DNA from 2 places in the Streptomyces roseofulvus genome. Region 2 is predicted to be linked to the other one. Evidence: riboswitches for the same ligand, from Rfam matches in the RefSeq annotation. Region 2 holds a riboswitch; the other holds the start of a gene.
What was found. A riboswitch is a leader RNA that binds a small molecule or an ion and turns the genes downstream of it on or off. The one in region 2 is predicted to bind glycine.
Positions count from the first base shown of each region.

Region 1: another riboswitch for glycine. It lies ahead of gcvT (glycine cleavage system aminomethyltransferase GcvT); the one in region 2 lies ahead of gcvP (aminomethyl-transferring glycine dehydrogenase).

Region 1 covers NZ_BAAAWE010000001.1:5,638,593-5,647,669, forward strand. The annotation lists gene ABFY03_RS26190 (ATP-binding protein) at 1-444, shown strand, start outside; gene ABFY03_RS26195 (GNAT family N-acetyltransferase) at 744-1,382, opposite strand; gene ABFY03_RS26200 (EF-hand domain-containing protein) at 1,458-1,673, shown strand; gene ABFY03_RS26205 (CopD family protein) at 1,759-2,676, shown strand; gene ABFY03_RS26210 (hypothetical protein) at 2,849-3,088, shown strand; gene ABFY03_RS26215 (L-serine ammonia-lyase) at 3,156-4,526, opposite strand; gene glyA (serine hydroxymethyltransferase) at 4,676-5,944, opposite strand; gene gcvH (glycine cleavage system protein GcvH) at 5,969-6,346, opposite strand; gene gcvT (glycine cleavage system aminomethyltransferase GcvT) at 6,424-7,539, opposite strand; glycine riboswitch at 7,593-7,690, opposite strand; glycine riboswitch at 7,692-7,794, opposite strand; gene ABFY03_RS26235 (AAA family ATPase) at 7,967-8,629, shown strand; gene ABFY03_RS26240 (enhanced serine sensitivity protein SseB) at 8,734-9,077, shown strand, end outside.
Region 2 covers NZ_BAAAWE010000001.1:1,486,665-1,495,741, reverse strand. The annotation lists gene ABFY03_RS06865 (MerR family transcriptional regulator) at 1-281, shown strand, start outside; gene ABFY03_RS06860 (DNA polymerase IV) at 356-1,768, shown strand; gene ABFY03_RS06855 (PRC-barrel domain-containing protein) at 1,776-2,147, opposite strand; glycine riboswitch at 2,261-2,360, shown strand; glycine riboswitch at 2,361-2,476, shown strand; gene gcvP (aminomethyl-transferring glycine dehydrogenase) at 2,539-5,424, shown strand; gene ABFY03_RS06845 (DUF5999 family protein) at 5,496-5,702, opposite strand; gene ABFY03_RS06840 (hypothetical protein) at 6,032-6,622, opposite strand; gene ABFY03_RS06835 (glutamate-cysteine ligase family protein) at 7,129-8,634, shown strand; gene ABFY03_RS06830 (CPBP family intramembrane glutamic endopeptidase) at 8,806-9,077, shown strand, end outside.

The DNA.
Region 1 (9,077 bases), 4.2 Mb from region 2:
TGGACACCGACCCTGGAGGACGAAGAGGCCCTCGTGGCGATGGCGGAGTGGGGCAACCCGGCGGAGGGCGACGTGCGTCTGCCGTCGCGGCCGGAGTCCGCCAGGACCGCCCGCCGGATGACCCAGTACGTGGTGCTCCGGCAGTGGGGGCTCGGTCCGACCCTCGCCGAGCACGCGGTCCTGCTCGTCTCGGAGCTGGTGGGGAACGCGGTCCGGCACACCGGTGCCCGGGTCTTCGCGCTGCGCGCCCAGCGGCGCCCGGGGCGGATCCGGATCGAGGTGCGGGACCCGTCCCGCGGACTGCCCTGTCTGATGCCGGTCGCCGAGCTCGACGTGAGCGGCCGGGGCCTCTTCCTGGTCGACAAGCTCTCCGACCGGTGGGGCGTGGACCTGGGGCCGCGCGGCAAGACCACCTGGTTCGAGATGAGGGTCAGCGACCGCTGAACGCACGAAAGCCCCCGTGCGCCGTGGTGAGGCTGCTGGGGGCTTCCGTGTGATGCGCCGTGGACGGGGGGGTGTATCCACGGCCGCTGAAGCGACCTGGCCCGGGTCAATGGGGGTCGTAGCACCGACTATGGCAGACGGCGGGCCATACCGCCAAGCGCCCGTATATACATCAAAACGGACATATGGTGACGTTTTCATTGTGAATCGTTGGTGACGTGCGGCACTCACCTTGAAAACTGTGAATGGCTATGCGATTCATCGTTTGTTTCCCTCGATCATCCACATACTGGACAGCGTCAGGCGGCGGTGAGCAGCGCCTCCGAGGCCACCGGTCGGTACCCGGCCGCCTGGAACGTCCGCACGCTCCGCGCGTTCCCGGGCGACTGCTGCGCCCAGACCACCCCGCCCGGCGTCAGATGGCGCGCCGCCGTCGCCAGCGCCCGGCCCAGACCCCGGTGCCGCACCGCCTCGTCCACCTCCACGGCCGCCTCCCAGCGCCCTGCCACCCCGCGCCCCAGGATCAGCACCCCGCCGTCCGCGGCCCACACCCGTACGTCGTCCCGGTACTTCAGCGCCCGCGCCACCCGCGGGTGCTCCGGGTCCTCGATCTCCCGCAGCTCCAGCGGCGGCGGGCCCGGCAGGGCGTCGGCGACCGTCAGCAGGTCGACCGTGTTCATCCGCCGGCCGGTCCGGGTCATCAGCCGCACCAGAAAGCCGGGGTTCATGCTCGCCGCGAGCGGGTCGCTGCCGGTCGCCGCCAGCTCCGCCCGCACCCACGCCGGGTCGACGTCGGCGAAGACCACCGAATGGGCCGTGAAGGCCAGCACCCCGGCGTCCCGCCGGTCCGGCTGCGGCACCACCGTCGTCCCGCCGTCCATGGGCGGGAACTCCCCGCGCGCCGCCGCCGCCAGTATCCGTGTCACGTCACCGCTCATACCGCCATCATCGGACACCGCGCGGCCAGCTAATCTGACCCCCGTCAGAACAGCACCGAGAAGGGGCGGACAGCAGTGGCGGACATCGAGTCGGCACGCACGGCATTCAACCGGTACGACGTGGACGGGGACGGCTTCATCACCGCCGCGGAGTACAAGAGCGTCATGGCCCAGCTGGGTGACTTCAACGTCACCGAGACGGTCGCCGAGGCCCTCATCAAGCAGCGCGACGACAACGGCGACGGCCGCCTGTCGTGGGACGAGTTCTGGTCCCACCTCAGCAAGGCGTGACCCGGGCCTGACCTGCTCCGGGACCGGGACCGGGCGGCGTTCACCCTGAGTTGCCGCCCGTCCCGGGCTCGGTGACGATCGTCCGGTGACGCTTCCCGGACCCCTCGGCACCCCGAGCCGTCGAGGCGCCGCGGTGCTCGCCGCCGCCGCCGTCCTCGGCGTCCTCGCCGTCGCCCTCCTGGGCGCCGGCCTCGCCCGGACAGGCACCGGTGAACTGCGGATACCCGCGGCCGGCACCACCACCCTGCTCCGGATCCTCCTCCTCGCCGGACTGGCCCTCGCCGTCGGCGAACTCGCCGGCACCCGGCTGGCCGGCGACGGCCCCCTGCCGCGCCGCCTGGCTGCCCCCGGCGCCCTGCTCGCCGCGGCCGCCTCCGCCGCCCTCCTGCTCCTCCTCGCCGCCGTCAGCGGGCTGAGCCTCCCCGTCGTCTACGGGCTCCGCGAGGGCCGGCTGCTGCTGGTCACCGCCAACGCCTGTCTGCTCGCCGCGGTCTGCGCCGCCTCCCGGCGCCCCGGCCTCGCCGCCCTCCCGCTCGCCGCCGCGATCGTCGCCGAGGCGCTGCGCGCCCACCCCGAGAGCGCCGGCTTCGGCGTCGGCGCCGGACTCACCGTCGTCCACCTCACCGCCGCCTCGCTCTGGACCGGCTCCCTGCTGTACGTCCTCCGGGTGCTGCGGCTGCGCGGCGGCGGCCGCGAGGTGCTGCTCCGGTACGCCCGGATGGCCGCCTTCGTCTACGCCGCCCTGGCCGTCACCGGCACCGTCTCCACGCTGCGCCGGCTGCCGCTGGACGTCGTGCTGGGGACCGCGTACGGCAGGGTCCTGCTCGTGAAGCTCGCCCTCTTCGGCGGCGCCAGCCTGCTGGCCCTGATGGCCCGCTCCCGCCTGATGTCCGGCGCCGACGCCCGCCCCCCGGCCCGGATCGAGCTCACCGCCCTCGCGGTGATCGTGGCCCTCTCCGCCCTCCTCACGGTGGTGCCGGACCCGCACTGGATCCGCTCCTGACCGCTCGATTCCGGCCGTCTGCCCGGAATCCGGCCATACGTCCGGGGATTGGCCTAGACCTATTGCCCGTGACGGGGGCGGCCGATACGTTTCGTCCCGGCTGCGCAGCCGGCACGAAACGCACGGCACCATCCCGTAACGCATCGCATCGTTCATTTCAGGAGGACATGCCATGTTCCGTCGCGTCGCCGCCGCCCTCGCCACCGCGGCCACCGCCGGGGCCCTCGCCCTCGGCGCCGCCGGCACCGCCGAGGCCGCCGGTCCCGGCTTCTATCCGCGCAGCCACCACGCCTCGTACGCGGAGTGCCAGGCGGCCGGCCAGGCGGGCGAGTGGATGTGGGGCAAGATCTACTTCTGCGAGCCCTTCCACCCCAGCCGCCCGGACGTCTACGTCCTCTGGGTCCGCTACTGACCCGCACGCGCGAAGGCCGGTCCCGCGGGGGCGGGACCGGCCGTGCGTCACGTACGCGCGCGCGTGCTCAGCACTCGATGATGTTCACCGCGAGGCCGCCGCGGGCGGTCTCCTTGTACTTGACGCTCATGTCCGCGCCGGTCTCCTTCATGGTCTTGATGACCTTGTCGAGGGAGACCAGGTGGCTGCCGTCGCCGCGCATCGACATCTTCGCCGCCGTCACGGCCTTGACCGCCGCCATGCCGTTCCGCTCGATGCAGGGGATCTGGACCAGGCCGCCGACCGGGTCGCAGGTCAGGCCCAGGTTGTGCTCCATGCCGATCTCGGCCGCGTTCTCCACCTGCTCGGGGGAGCCGCCCAGGACCTCGGCGAGGGCGCCCGCCGCCATCGAGCAGGCCGAGCCGACCTCGCCCTGGCAGCCGACCTCGGCGCCGGAGATCGAGGCGTTCTCCTTGAAGAGCATGCCGACCGCGCCCGCCGCCAGGAGGAAGCGGACGATGCCGTCCTCGTCGGCGCCCGGGACGAAGTTCATGTAGTAGTGCAGGACGGCGGGGATGATGCCGGCCGCGCCGTTGGTCGGGGCGGTGACCACCCGGCCGCCCGCCGCGTTCTCCTCGTTCACCGCCATGGCGTAGAGCGTGATCCACTCCATCGCGTGCGCCGCCGGGTCGCCCTCGGAGCGCAGCTTGCGGGCGGAGGTCGCGGCGCGGCGGCGGACCTTCAGGCCGCCGGGGAGGATGCCCTCGCGGGACATGCCGCGCGAGACGCAGGACTGCATGACCCGCCAGATCTCCAGGAGCCCCGCGCGGATCTCCTCCTCGGTCCGCCACGCCTTCTCGTTCTCCAGCATCAGCGAGGAGATCGACAGGCCGGTCTCCTTGGTGAGGCGGAGCAGCTCGTCGCCGGTGCGGAAGGGGTACTTCAGGACGGTGTCGTCCGGGATGATCGGGTTCTCGCCCGCCACCGCGTCCTCGTCGACGACGAAGCCGCCGCCGACCGAGTAGTACGTCTTCTCCAGGACGAGCCCGCCCTCGGCGTCGTACGCGAAGACCGTCATGCCGTTGGCGTGGTAGGGCAGCGCCTTGCGGCGGTGCAGGACGAGGTCGTCGTCGAAGGAGAACGGGATCTCGTGGGCGCCGAGCAGGTTGATCCGCCCGCTCGCCTTGATCCGCTCGAACTCGTCGTCGGCGCTCTCCACGTCGACCGTGCGCGGCGAGTTCCCTTCCAGGCCGAGGAGGACCGCCTTCGGGGTCCCGTGGCCGTGGCCGGTCGCGCCCAGCGAGCCGTACAGCTCGGCCCGGACCGAGGCCGTCCGCGCCAGGAGGCCCTCGTTCTTCAGCCGGCGGGCGAACATCCGGGCCGCGCGCATGGGGCCCACCGTGTGGGAGCTCGACGGGCCGATGCCGATCGAGAACAGGTCGAAGACCGAGATGGCCACGGAAGGACTCCTTGTGGGGGCTAGACGTCGTTGTCTGCCGGGGTGGTGCAGAAACGCTGAGCATGGGGCGGGGCACCGCGCTCACCGTCCAGTGTGCGCGGTGCCCCAGGTGTTCCGTACGAACAGGCTCGGAACTAAATCGTACGAAATTACTTCAGGCCGGGGTACAGCGGGTGCTTGTCGGCCAGCGCCGTCACGCGGGCCTTCAGCGCCGCGGCCTTGTCCTCGTCGTAGCCCGGCTTGAGGGCCTCGGCGATGATGTCGGCGACCTCGGTGAAGTCCTCGGCCCCGAAGCCGCGGGTGGCGAGGGCCGGCGTGCCGATGCGCAGGCCGGAGGTGACCATCGGCGGGCGCGGGTCGTTCGGGACGGCGTTCCGGTTGACCGTGATGCCGACCTCGTGGAGCCGGTCCTCGGCCTGCTGGCCGTCGAGCTCCGAGTTCCGCAGGTCCACCAGGACCAGGTGCACGTCGGTGCCGCCGGAGAGGACCGAGACGCCGTGCGCCGTGACGTCGTCCTGGACCAGGCGCTCGGCCAGGATCCGGGCGCCGTCCAGGGTGCGCTGCTGGCGCTCCTTGAACTCCTCCGAGGCCGCGACCTTGAAGGAGACCGCCTTGGCCGCGATCACGTGCTCCAGCGGGCCGCCCTGGAAGCCGGGGAAGACCGAGGAGTTCAGCTTCTTCGCGAACTCCTTCTTCGCCAGGATGACGCCGCCGCGCGGGCCGCCGAGCGTCTTGTGCGTGGTGGAGGTCACCACGTCCGCGTACGCGACCGGGTTCGGGTGCAGACCGGCCGCGACCAGGCCGGCGAAGTGGGCCATGTCGACCCACAGGTACGCCTCGACCTCGTCGGCGATCCGGCGGAACTCCGCGAAGTCCAGCTGACGCGGGTACGCCGACCAGCCGGCGATGATCACCTTCGGGCGGTGCTCCTTGGCCAGGCGCTCGACCTCGGCCATGTCGACCAGGCCGGCCTCGTCCACGTGGTACGCGACCACGTTGAACTGCTTGCCCGAGAAGTTCAGGCGCATGCCGTGGGTCAGGTGACCGCCGTGCGCCAGGTCCAGGCCGAGGATCGTGTCGCCCGGCTGGGCCATCGCGAAGAGCGCGGCCTGGTTGGCGGAGGCGCCGGAGTGCGGCTGCACGTTGGCGTACTCGGCGCCGAACAGGTCCTTGATCCGGTCGATCGCGATCTGCTCGGCCACGTCGACGTGCTCGCAGCCGCCGTAGTAGCGGCGGCCCGGGTAGCCCTCGGCGTACTTGTTGGTGAGGACGGAGCCCTGGGCCTCCATGACCGCGACCGGAGCGAAGTTCTCCGAGGCGATCATCTCGAGGGTGGACTGCTGACGGCGGAGCTCGGCGTCGACGGTGGCGGCGACGTCGGGGTCCAGCTCGTGGAGGGGAGTGTTCAGAAGCGACATGAAGCGATCCCTACGGGGTCTCGGTCAGCCTGCGGTGAAGGCGGTGTACTCGTCGGCGGTGAGCAGGTCGTCCTGCTCGGCCGTGAGGCGCACCTTGAACAGCCAGCCGCCCTCGAACGGAGCGGAGTTCACCAGCGACGGGTCGTCCACGACGTCCTGGTTCGCCTCGACGACCTCGCCGGTCACCGGGGAGTACAGCTCGCTCACGGACTTGGTCGACTCCAGCTCGCCGCACTCCTCGGTCGCGGTCACGGTGGAGCCGACCTCGGGGAGCTGGACGAACACGATGTCACCGAGGGCGTTGGCCGCGTGCTCGGTGATGCCGACCGTGGCGACGCCGTCCTCGACGGCCGACAGCCACTCGTGCTCCTTGCTGTAGCGAAGCTGCTGGGGGTTGCTCATGGCCTGATTCTCCTGGATCGGGGGAGTGCGGATGTACGGGGGTCTTGCGGGGTGAGACGTGTCGTGAGACGAATGCGTCACTTCTGGCGCTTGTAGAACGGCAGCGCCACGACCTTGTAGGGCTCGTGGGTGCCGCGGATGTCCACGCCCACGCCCTCGGTCCCGGGGGCCGCGTGCGCCGCGTCGACGTACGCCATCGCGATCGGCACGCCGAGCGTGGGGGAGGGGGCGCCGGAGGTGATCTCGCCGACGGCCTCGCCGCCGAAGACGACCTGCATGCCGGCGCGCGGGACGCGGCGGCCCTCGGCGATCAGGCCGACCAGCTTGCGCGGCGGGGCGGTCTCGGCGCGCTCGGCGGCGGCCTCCAGGGCCTTGCGGCCGACGAAGTCGCCCGGCTTCTCGAACTTCACGACCCGGCCGAGACCGGCGTCGAAGGGGGTGAGCGAGGTGGTGAGCTCGTGCCCGTACAGCGGCATGCCCGCCTCCAGGCGGAGCGTGTCGCGGCAGGACAGGCCGCACGGGATCAGGCCGACGCCCGCGCCCGCCTCGGTCAGGGCCTTCCAGACGCCCTCGGCGTGCTCCGGCTTCAGGAAGAGCTCGAAGCCGTCCTCGCCGGTGTAGCCGGTCCGGGCGATCAGCGCCGGGACGCCGGCGACGGTGCCGGGGAGGCCCGCGTAGTACTTCAGGCCGTCCAGGTCGGCGTCGGTGAGCTGCTTGAGGATGCCGGGGGACTCGGGGCCCTGCACGGCGAGCAGGGCGTACGCGTCGCGGTCGTCGCGGACCTCGGCGTCGAAGCCCCCGGCACGGGCCACCAGGGCGTCCAGGACGACCTGGGCGTTGGAGGCGTTCGCCACCACCATGTACTCGGTCTCGCCGAGGCGGTAGACGATCAGGTCGTCGAGGATCCCGCCGTCCTCCTGGCAGATCATCGTGTAGCGGGCGCGGCCGTTGCCCACCGTGGAGATGTTGCCGACCAGGGCGTAGTCGAGCAGGTCGACGGCCTGCGGGCCGGTCACGGTGATCTCGCCCATGTGGGAGAGGTCGAAGAGGCCGGCCCGGGTGCGGACGGCGTTGTGCTCGTCGCGCTCGCTGCCGTACCGCAGCGGCATGTCCCAGCCGGCGAAGTCGGTCATGGTCGCGCCCAGCGAACGATGCAGGGCATCGAGGGCGGTCAGGCGGGGGGTGGTGCTCATGATGGACGTGGCTCCCGGGTCCCGAAGGCGGAAAACATGACAGGCAAGGACGTTCCTCCCCATCTGTCATGGAACCTGAGAGGTTCACCGGGGGCATCCCCGGCTTGCACCTTGGGTGGGGACACGACGGGTGTCCCGCTTTTCAGATCTGCCTCATCCACGCGGTACGGGGCCTGAGAGATTCAAGGGAGGGACTTGCTCCTTCGGCGCCCGGACGGCCCCAGGGCCGGTCCGGAACTCTCCCGCGCGGATTCGAGCGGCCGGTATGCGGTTGTGGGCGCTGCGCGCGCCTGGCGCGCACATCCTCGCATACGGTGTCGGCGCCGCAAATCGCTTGTCTCGGATTACCGTTTCTTTACACTTCGTGGGCAAGGGTCTCCGTGAGGTCACCCGGTACGTCTCCCGGGGCCCGACAGGGGGAGCAGCGATGAGGATCCAGCACACCGGCGTCTTCGCCGGCGAAGCAGCCATACCGGCCCAGCGGGCCCGCGCCCGGACCCGCGCCCGCGGGCGCGTCGTGCGGGACCTGCGCGACCGGGGCGGGCGCGGCCCGCGCGCCCTGACCTTCGCCGCCGGCGACGTCGTGGTCGTCTCCGGACTGCCCGGCAGCGGCAAGTCCACGCTGCTGCGGCGGACCGCCGAGGGCCGCGGCGTCGACTCGCAGGACGCCCGCGAGCGCTGGGAGGCCCGGATGCCCCGCCTCCTGCCGTACGCGCTCTACCGCCCGCTGGTCCGGATCGCCCACTACGCCGGGCTCCGGCGGGCCCTGCGCTCCGGCGCCGGGGTCGTCGTCCACGACTGCGGCACCCAGTCCTGGGTCCGCGGCTGGCTGGCCCGCTCCGCCGCCCGCCGCGGCCGCGCCCTCCACCTGGTCCTCCTCGACGTCGATCCGGCCACCGCCCGGGACGGCCAGCGCGAGCGGGGCCGGGGGGTGTCCGCGTACGCCTTCGCCCGGCACCGCAGGGCCGTCGGCCGGCTCGTCGCCGCCGTCGAGGCGGGCCGGCTGCCCCGCGGCTGCGCCTCCGCCACCCTCCTCGACCGGGACGCGGCGACCGTGCTGCGCCGCATCGGCTTCCGCGACACCGCCTGACGCCCGTCCCGGAGGCGGGTTCTGGTCACGGCCGGGGCGGGGCGGCGTTAGGGTGCTGCGGGACGGCCGGGACCAGGGCCGTACGAGAAGGGGACGGAACCACCGTGGACGTGACGTGGCCGGGCAACGAGCTGGAGGAGGCGCTGGCCGCCGCGCTCGGGGAGCCCGCGGCCGGAGGCCGGCTCATCGAGGTGCTCGGCCGCAGCCAGGTCTGGGTCCCGCTGCCCAACGGCGGCGGCCCCGACAGCCCCAGCCTGGACCTCGCCACGATGGAGATCGGCGGCGCCGCCTACGTCCCCGTCTACAGCTCGCAGGAGCAGTTCCTCGCCTGCGTCGGCGACCACATGTCCTTCACCGTCGCCCCCGCCCGTGACTTCGCCCGCGGGCTGCCCCCGCAGCTCGGCATCGCGGTGAACCCCGGCGGCGTCGTCGGCGTCCCGCTGCCCCC
Region 2 (9,077 bases):
CGGCCGTGCAGCACCTGCGCGCCCGCGGCTTCCGCGATCTGGAGCGCATGACGCTGATGAGCGACGGCGCGACGGTCTACGAGTGCTCCTCGCCCGACGAGGTCGTCTCGCTGCTCCAGGGCGGGCAGGGCGTCTTCGGCATCGCGGTGGGCGTCGTCTGGCGGGACGTCGAGTCGGCGCTCTCGCAGCTGCACGGGGAGCGGGTCGACACCGGCGAGACGCTGGTCCGGCACAACCCGCAGGACGAGCTGGCGCGGCGACGGCGCGACCGGGCCGTCTGAGGGTCCCTTCCGGCCGGTGCGGGCGGGCTCGCCCGTACCGGCGATTGTCAGTGGTGTGAGGCAGCATCGGAGTCGTGAGAGCCGCCCCCACGATCCTGCATCTGGACATGGACGCCTTCTTCGCCGCCGCCGAGCAGGCGTCGAAGCCGAGCCTGCGCGGCAAGCCCGTCGTCGTGGGCGGGCTCGGGCCGCGGGGCGTGGTCGCCACCGCCTCGTACGAGGCGCGGCGCTTCGGGGTGCACTCGGCGATGCCGATGGGGCAGGCGCGGCGGCTGGCGCCCAACGCCGCGTACCTGGTGCCGCGGTTCGCCTTCTACCGGGCGATCAGCGGCCAGGTCATGGAGCTGCTGGGGCGGCTGTCGCCGCTGGTGGAGCCGCTGAGCCTCGACGAGGCGTTCGTGGACCTGGAGGCCGGGGGGCTGGCGGACGACAGCGCGAGCGCCCGGGCGGTGGGGGAGCGGCTGCGGGCGGAGATCCTGGCGACGACCGGGCTGACCGGGTCCGTGGGGCTCGCCGGATCCAAGATGCTGGCCAAGATCGCCTCGGAGGAGGCGAAGCCGGACGGTCTGGTGCTCATCGAGCCGGGCACCGAGCGCGCGCTCCTCGCGCCCCGGTCGGTGCGGATCATCCCCGGCGTCGGGCCGGCAACCGGCGACCATCTGCGGCGGGCCGGGATCACGACGGTCGCCGACGTCGTGGAGGCCGGCGAGGACGAGCTCGTGAGGATCCTGGGGCGGTCGCACGGGGCCGGGCTGTACCGGATGGCGCTGGGGCACGACGACCGGCCGGTGGTGGCCGAGCGGGACGCCAAGTCGGTCTCCGTGGAGGACACCTTCGACGTCGACCTGCACGACCGGCTGCGGATCCGGCTGGAGGTGGAGCGGCTGGCGGAGCGGTGCGTGGCGCGGCTGCGGGGCTCGGGGCACTCGGGGCGGACCATCGTGCTGAAGGTGCGCCGGTATGACTTCTCGACGCTGACCCGGTCCGAGACGCTGCGGGGGCCGACGGACGACCCGCTGGTGGTGCGGGAGGCCGCCGAGCGGCTGCTGGAGCTCGTGGACACGACCGGCGGGGTGCGGCTGCTCGGGGTCGGGGTGAGCGGGCTCGCCGACTACACGCAGGAGGACCTGTTCGCCCAGGCCGAGGCCTCGGAGGAGGCCGCGGGGAGCGGCGCGGCGGAGCCGGTGGCGGATGCCGTGCCGTCCGTGGTGCCCGCCGCGCCGCCGACCGCCACCGAGACCGCGGTACGGCGCTGGGCGCCGGGTCACGACGTGCGGCACGCGGTGCTCGGCGCCGGCTGGGTGCAGGGGAGCGGGCTCGGGCGGGTCACCGTCCGCTTCGAGGAGCCCGGCGGCACGGCTCCGGGACGGGTGCGCACCTTCTCGGTGGACGATCCCGACCTGGAGCCGGCCGATCCGCTGCCGCTGGTGCCGGGCGGGGTGACGGGGGCGGAGCGGGCCGCCCCGGTCGTCCGCCCGGGTGAGTGAGCGCGCGCTAGGCGGCGTCGTCCTGGCCCGCGAGGCGGCCGAAGTCCGGGATGTGCTCCGGCGGGGGCGGCAGCGTCAGCTCGTAGTGGCGGTAGAGCTGGAGTTCCTGCTCGGGGGAGAGGTGCCGGCCCACGCCGAAGTCCGGGGCGTCCTTGATGAGGGAGCGGTCGAAGGGGATGTGGAGGCCGTCGTCGGCCAGCTCGCTCGGCTCCAGCGGGACGAAGGCGTCCCGGCTGAACAGGCCCGTGCGGACGGCCGCCCACTCGGGGACGCCGGTCGCGTCGTCCAGGTACACCTCGTCCACGGTTCCGATCTTGTGTCCGTTCCGGTCGAACGCCTTGCGGCCGATCAGGCTGCGCGGATCGATGTCGGTCTGCACGGTCCCTCCAACTGGTCGCAACTGCACTACACCCCTACGAAAGTGCACATCTGCGATGTCGGCCACTTGAGCGATGACAGCGACAACGGCGCTGGTAGGCTGGCTGTGGCTGTCGACACCGTGCGGGAGAGTCCTCCGGAGAAGGTTTCCGGGGGCGCCGAAGGAGCAAATCCTCCCCGGAATCTCTCAGGCACCCGGTACCGCGCGGGCGAGGTCACTCTGGAAAGCAGGGCGGGAGTCCGACGGCCCCCGCTCTCACCGACGGTGAAAGCCGGCGTGCCCCGCGCGTGCCGGTGAAGCTCTCAGGTTGAGATGACAGAGGGGGAGGCCGTCCGGGCACCCGCGCCGAGGTGCCCCTCGCAGGTCGTGACGACCAGGAGGCCCCCGCATCATGACCGCCAACCGCACTCCGCTCTCCGAGCTCGAACAGGGAATCCCCTTCGAGCAGCGGCACATCGGACCCGACGCCGAGGCGCGGGCCAAGATGCTCGCCCAGGTCGGGTACGGCTCGCTCGACGAGCTGACGGCCGCCGCGGTGCCGGACGTCATCAAGAACGCCGAGGCGCTGGACCTGCCCGGCGCCCGCACCGAGGCCGAGGTCCTCGCCGAGCTGCGCGCCCTCGCCGGCCGCAACCAGGTCCTCGCCCCGATGATCGGCCTCGGCTACTACGGCACCTTCACGCCGCCGGTCATCCTCCGCAACGTCATGGAGAACCCGGCCTGGTACACGGCGTACACGCCCTACCAGCCGGAGATCTCGCAGGGCCGCCTGGAGGCGCTGCTCAACTTCCAGACGATGGTCGCCGACCTGACCGGTCTGCCGACCTCCGGCGCCTCCCTCCTCGACGAGGGCACCGCCGCCGCCGAGGCCATGTCGCTCGCCCGCCGGGTCGGCAAGGTCAAGAACGGCGTCTTCCTCGTCGACGCCGACGCCCTCCCGCAGACGATCGCCGTCATCCAGACCCGCGCCGAGCCGACCGGTGTCGAGGTCGTCGTCGCCGACCTCTCCGACGGCATCCCGGCCGAGATCGCCGAGCGCGGCGTCTTCGGCGTGCTCCTCCAGTACCCGGGCGCCTCCGGCGCGGTCCGCGACATCAAGCCGCTGATCGACGCCGCCCACGAGCTCGGCGCGATCGTGACCGTCGCCGCCGACCTGCTCGCGCTCACCCTGCTCGAATCGCCGGGCTCGCTCGGCGCGGACATCGCCGTCGGCACCACCCAGCGCTTCGGCGTCCCGATGGGCTTCGGCGGCCCGCACGCCGGCTACATGGCCGTCCAGGACAAGCACGCCCGCTCGCTGCCCGGCCGCCTGGTCGGCGTCTCCGTCGACGCCGACGGCAACAAGGCCTACCGCCTCGCCCTGCAGACCCGCGAGCAGCACATCCGCCGCGAGAAGGCCACCAGCAACATCTGCACCGCCCAGGTGCTCCTCGCCGTCATGGCCGGCATGTACGCCGTCTACCACGGCCCGGACGGCCTGAAGCAGATCGCGCAGCGCACCCACCGGTACGCCGCGATCCTCGCCGCCGGCCTGACCGCCGGGGGCGTCGAGCTCACCCAGGGCGCCTTCTTCGACACGATCACCGCCCGGGTGCCCGGCCGCGCCGACGCCGTCGTCGCCGCCGCCCGCGAGGCCGGCGTCAACCTGTACCCGGTCGACGCCGACCACGTCTCCGTCTCCTGCGACGAGACCACCGGCCGCGAGCAGCTCGCCGCCGTCTGGGGCGCCTTCGGCGTCACCGGCGACGTCGAGGCCCTGGACGCCGCCACCGAGGACGCCCTCCCGGCCGCGCAGCTGCGCTCCGACGCGTACCTCACCCACCCGGTCTTCCACGCGCACCGCTCCGAGACCGCCATGCTGCGCTACCTGCGCCGCCTCGCGGACCGCGACTACGCGCTCGACCGCGGCATGATCCCGCTCGGCTCCTGCACCATGAAGCTGAACGCGACCACCGAGATGGAGCCGGTGACCTGGCCCGAGTTCGGCCAGATCCACCCCTTCGCGCCGATCGACCAGGCCCAGGGCTACGTCACGCTCATCACCGAGCTGGAGGAGCGCCTGGCCGAGGTCACCGGCTACGACAAGGTCTCGATCCAGCCGAACGCCGGTTCGCAGGGCGAGCTGGCCGGTCTCCTCGCGGTCCGCGCCTACCACCGCGCCAACGGCGACGAGCAGCGCACCGTCTGCCTCATCCCGTCCTCCGCGCACGGCACCAACGCCGCCTCCGCCGTGATGGCCGGCATGAAGGTCGTCGTCGTGAAGACCGCCGAGGACGGCGAGGTCGACGTCGAGGACCTGCGCGCCAAGATCGCGCAGCACCGCGACGAGCTCGCCGTGCTCATGATCACGTACCCGTCGACGCACGGCGTCTTCGAGGAGCACGTCGCCGACATCTGCGCCGAGGTCCACGAGGCCGGCGGCCAGGTGTACGTCGACGGCGCCAACCTCAACGCGCTGGTCGGCCTCGCCAAGCCGGGCCACTTCGGCGGCGACGTCTCGCACCTCAACCTGCACAAGACCTTCTGCATCCCGCACGGCGGCGGCGGCCCCGGCGTCGGCCCGGTCGGCGTCCGCGCCCACCTCGCCCCGTACCTGCCGAACCACCCGCTCCAGCCCACCGCGGGCCCGGAGACCGGCGTCGGCCCGATCTCGGCCGCCCCGTGGGGCTCCGCCGGCATCCTGCCCATCTCCTGGACGTACGTCCGCCTGATGGGCGGCGAGGGCCTGAAGCGCGCCACCCAGGTCGCCGTCCTCGCGGCGAACTACATCGCCAAGCGCCTGGAGCCGCACTACCCGGTGCTCTACACCGGCCCCGCCGGGCTCGTCGCGCACGAGTGCATCGTCGACCTGCGTCCGCTGACCAAGGCGACCGGCGTCACCGTCGACGACATCGCCAAGCGCCTGATCGACTACGGCTTCCACGCGCCGACCATGTCCTTCCCGGTCGCCGGCACGCTGATGATCGAGCCGACCGAGTCCGAGGACCTGGCCGAGCTGGACCGCTTCTGCGACACGATGATCGCGATCCGCGCCGAGATCGAGAAGGTCGGCTCCGGCGAGTGGCCCGCCGAGGACAACCCGCTGCGCAACGCCCCGCACACCGCGGCCGCGCTGGGCGGCGAGTGGGCCCACGCCTACGACCGTGACGTGGCGGTCTTCCCCGCCGGCGTCTCGGCCGCCGACAAGTACTGGCCGCCGGTCCGCCGCATCGACGGCGCCTTCGGCGACCGGAACCTGGTCTGCTCCTGCCCGCCGCTGGACGAGTACGACCACTGACCGCGGGCATGACAGAGGGCCGGTCCGGAGTCTCCTCCGGGCCGGCCCTCCGGCTGTGCCCGCGCGGTCGCTCAGGCCGCCGTCGTCACCCGGCCCGTCGTCAGCGGCCGGTGCGGAGCGATGATCTGCCCGTCCGGCAGCAGTTCGCCGGTGTCCTCGAAGAGCAGGACGCCGTTGCACAGCAGGCTCCACCCCTGCTCCGGATGGCAGGCCACCGGGCGGGCGGCCTCACGGTCGGCGGAGTCGGCGGTGGGACAGGCAGGCTGGTGCTGGCACATGGGTGGGTTCTTTCGCTGCGTCGTGGTGGTTTTCCTGCGGCTCTGCGCGCTCATGGCCGCCCCCGTCGGTCGGTTCGGTTCCGGTCCCAGTCTTGCCGCACGGACGCCCTTCCGCAGGTATTTCGCGTCAGCTCGTCCGCTCCTGGGAAGACGCATCACCCGCAGGGGCGGTTCAGGTCAACACCCCCGCCAATTCGGGTGGTTCGGGGTGGCCCGAGCGGGCTAGTCCGTACGGGCGGGGTGTTCGGCGCGGGCGTTCGGACGCGGGTTCCGGACAGCAGTGCGCCCCGTGACCCGAGGGGGTCACGGGGCGGTGCGCGCGGAGCGGATCAGGCGGGCGCCGCGGAGCCGAGCAGCGGCGGCGGCGCGAGTCGCGTACTGAGCACGGGCAGCAGATCGGCCACCCGGTAGGGGCGGTGGGGGGCGATGCCGGGCGGTGCCGGGGCGAGCGGCACCAGGACGTCGGCGGAGGCCGTCTCCGGCTCCGGGTCGTCCGGGTCCGGCTCGGCGTGCAGCCACAGCGTCAGCATGTACAGCTCCGGCACCGACAGCAGGCGCGGCTGGTACGTGCCCGGCAGCGCCTCCGCCTGGACCAGGGCCCGCTCCGTGGCGGCGACGTACGGCCCCTCGAAGAAGTGCGAGAAGGACCAGCCGTCCGGGGTGAGCATGGTGTCCGCGGCCGCGATCGCCCGGTCCCCGCTCCGGATCAGGAAACGCCACCCGACGAGCCGGGTGCCGGGCGCCTGTTCCGGCGCTCCGGAGATCCGCAGCACGTGGACGGGCAGCGGGAGTTCGGGACTCAGTGGTCCGGTCGCGGCCCGCAGGGCCGGGGTGCGGGCCTCGCGTACGGCCGTGGGCGAGCCGAGTGCCGCGAGGACACTGCGGAGGGCCGGCGCGGGGGCCGGGGAGGGTCGGAGCATCGTGTGGGTCGCCTCTCGCTCAGGAGACACGGGGATACGGGTTCGCGCTGCGGGGTGGGCTTCGACGGCGCTGTCGGCGGCGGGTGCGGAGCGGGGGGCCACGGGTCATGGCCGGCGCCGGCGCTCTGCCTCGTCCGCGGAGTTTATACGACGCGTGTTCAGAGATTGTTTCCGCTAGACGCCACCGATATTCCTGACAAGGCGTCATCAGGTCGTATGCGGAGGGTCGCGGCGCGGAATCGGAGCGAAGACAGGATCTCCGCCCTCACATTCCCCGGCAAGCCGGACGTCAGAATTCCGAGAGCCCGACCGAGCGGCTCGGCGGACCGATATGACAGTGGTATATGTCGTCGGCCGGTCCGAAGGCGGAGAGGCGCGTGGCGACAGGTGCGTACCAGACTATCCGTGGAGCGGCCGGAAAAGCAGGCGTTGTCGATCAGTGGCGTGGGCATCATCGTCCGTACGCGCGGCCCGCCCGGGGCCGCCCGCGCGGGAGGGACGCCTCGATGGGGGAGAAGGTCGCGACGGACGGGTTCGGCCCGGCCGACCGACAGCGCTACCGGCGCAAGCTCCAGCAGTGTCTGGCGGGGCTCGCCCGGCTCCTCGCGGAGCAGCGGTTCGACCGCCCGCGCAACCTCATGGGCGTCGAGATCGAACTCAATCTCGCCGGCTCCGACGGACTCCCGAGGATGCTCAACGACGCCGTCCTCGAAAAGATCGCGAGCACCGATTTCCAGACCGAACTCGGAATGTTCAATCTGGAAGTCAACATCGCCCCGCGCAGGCTCGGCGGCCACGTTTTCGACCGGCTCGCGGAAGAGCTCAGAACCGGACTGGGATATGCCGACCGCAAGGCGGCCGAAGTCGACGCCGGGGTCGTCATGATCGGCATTCTGCCGACCCTCTCCCAGCGCGAGCTCGTCTTCGAGAACCTTTCCTCGGCCGATCGCTACGCCCTGCTGAACGACCAGATCCTGACTGCCCGGGGGGAGCAGATCACCCTCGACATCCAGGGCGTCGAGCGGCTCCGGCACAGCTCGGAGTCGATCATCGCGGAGGCCGCCTGCACCTCGGTCCAGCTGCACCTCCAGGTCACCCCGGCCCGCTTCGCCTCCGTCTGGAACGCCGCCCAGGCCGTCGCCGGCGTGCAGATAGCCCTCGGCGCCAACTCGCCCTTCGTCTTCGGCCGCGAGGTGTGGCGCGAGTCCCGCCCGCCGCTCTTCACCCAGGCCACCGACACCCGTCCGCCCGAACTCCAGTCCCAGGGGGTCCGGCCGCGCACCTGGTTCGGCGAGCGGTGGGTGGACTCGGTGTACGACCTCTTCGAGGAGAACGTGCGCTACTTCCCCTCGCTGCTGCCGCTCTGCGACGAGGAGGACCCGCTGCGCGTCCTCGACGAGGGCGGGGTGCCGCAGCTCAAGGAGCTGGTCCTGCACAACGGCACCGTCTACCGCTGGAACCGGCCGGTCTACGGCTGGGTCGACGGCGTCCCGCACCTGCGGGTGGAGAACCGGGTGCTGCCCGCCGGCCCCACCGTCACCGACGTCCTCGCCAACGCCGCCTTCTACTACGGGCTCGTCCGCTCCCTCGCCGACGACCCGCGCCCGCTGTGGAAGCGGATGGCCTTCGAGGACGCCGAGGCCAACTTCGACACCGCCTGCCGGTACGGCATCGAGGCGGAGCTGCGCTGGCCCCGGCCGGGCCGCGCGGGCGGGATCGCCACCCAGCCCGCCGTGCGCCTCGTCCTCGACGAGCTGCTGCCGCTGGCCGCGGCGGGACTTGACGCCTGGCACATCGACCCCGCGGACCGCGACTTCTACCTGGGCGTGATCGAGCAGCGGTGCCGGCGCCGGGTGAACGGCGCGTCCTGGCAGGCCGACACCTTCCACCGGGCCCTGGAGTCCGGTCTCGACCGGGAGGCGGCGCTGGCGGCGACGACCCGGCGGTACCGGGAGCTGATGCTGGAGGGGGAGCCGGTGCACACCTGGCCGGTGGGTGCCGAGGGGGCGTGAGCGGAGGTCGGGGGCGGCCCTGGATGGCGCTCCGCCCGTGCCGTCGCGCATGATCGTCGTACGGGGGCCGAGGCGGGCCCCCGGCGGTCGCGACGGGAACGGGAGACGGGTCTGGTGTCGGAACAACGGGTCGTGGACGCGGCCCCGCCCCCGGGCGGTCTCTCGCGGCGGATGCTGCGCTCCGAGACGCTCATCGTGCTCGCGCTCTCGCTCGGGGCGAGCGCGGTCTCCTCGCTGATCAGCTTCATCGGCTCGCTGACCCGGCCCGGCTCGCTCAAGGAGCAGGCCGCCGGCCTCAACGGGTCGTACGTCCCCGGACGCCCCTGGCTCGACCTCGCCTGGCAGCTCTTCGGGATCGCCACCGCGCTGGTGCCGGTGGTGCTCGTGGCGCACCTGCTGCTGCGGGAGGGGTCCGGGCTGCGGGACATCGGCTTCGACCGGAC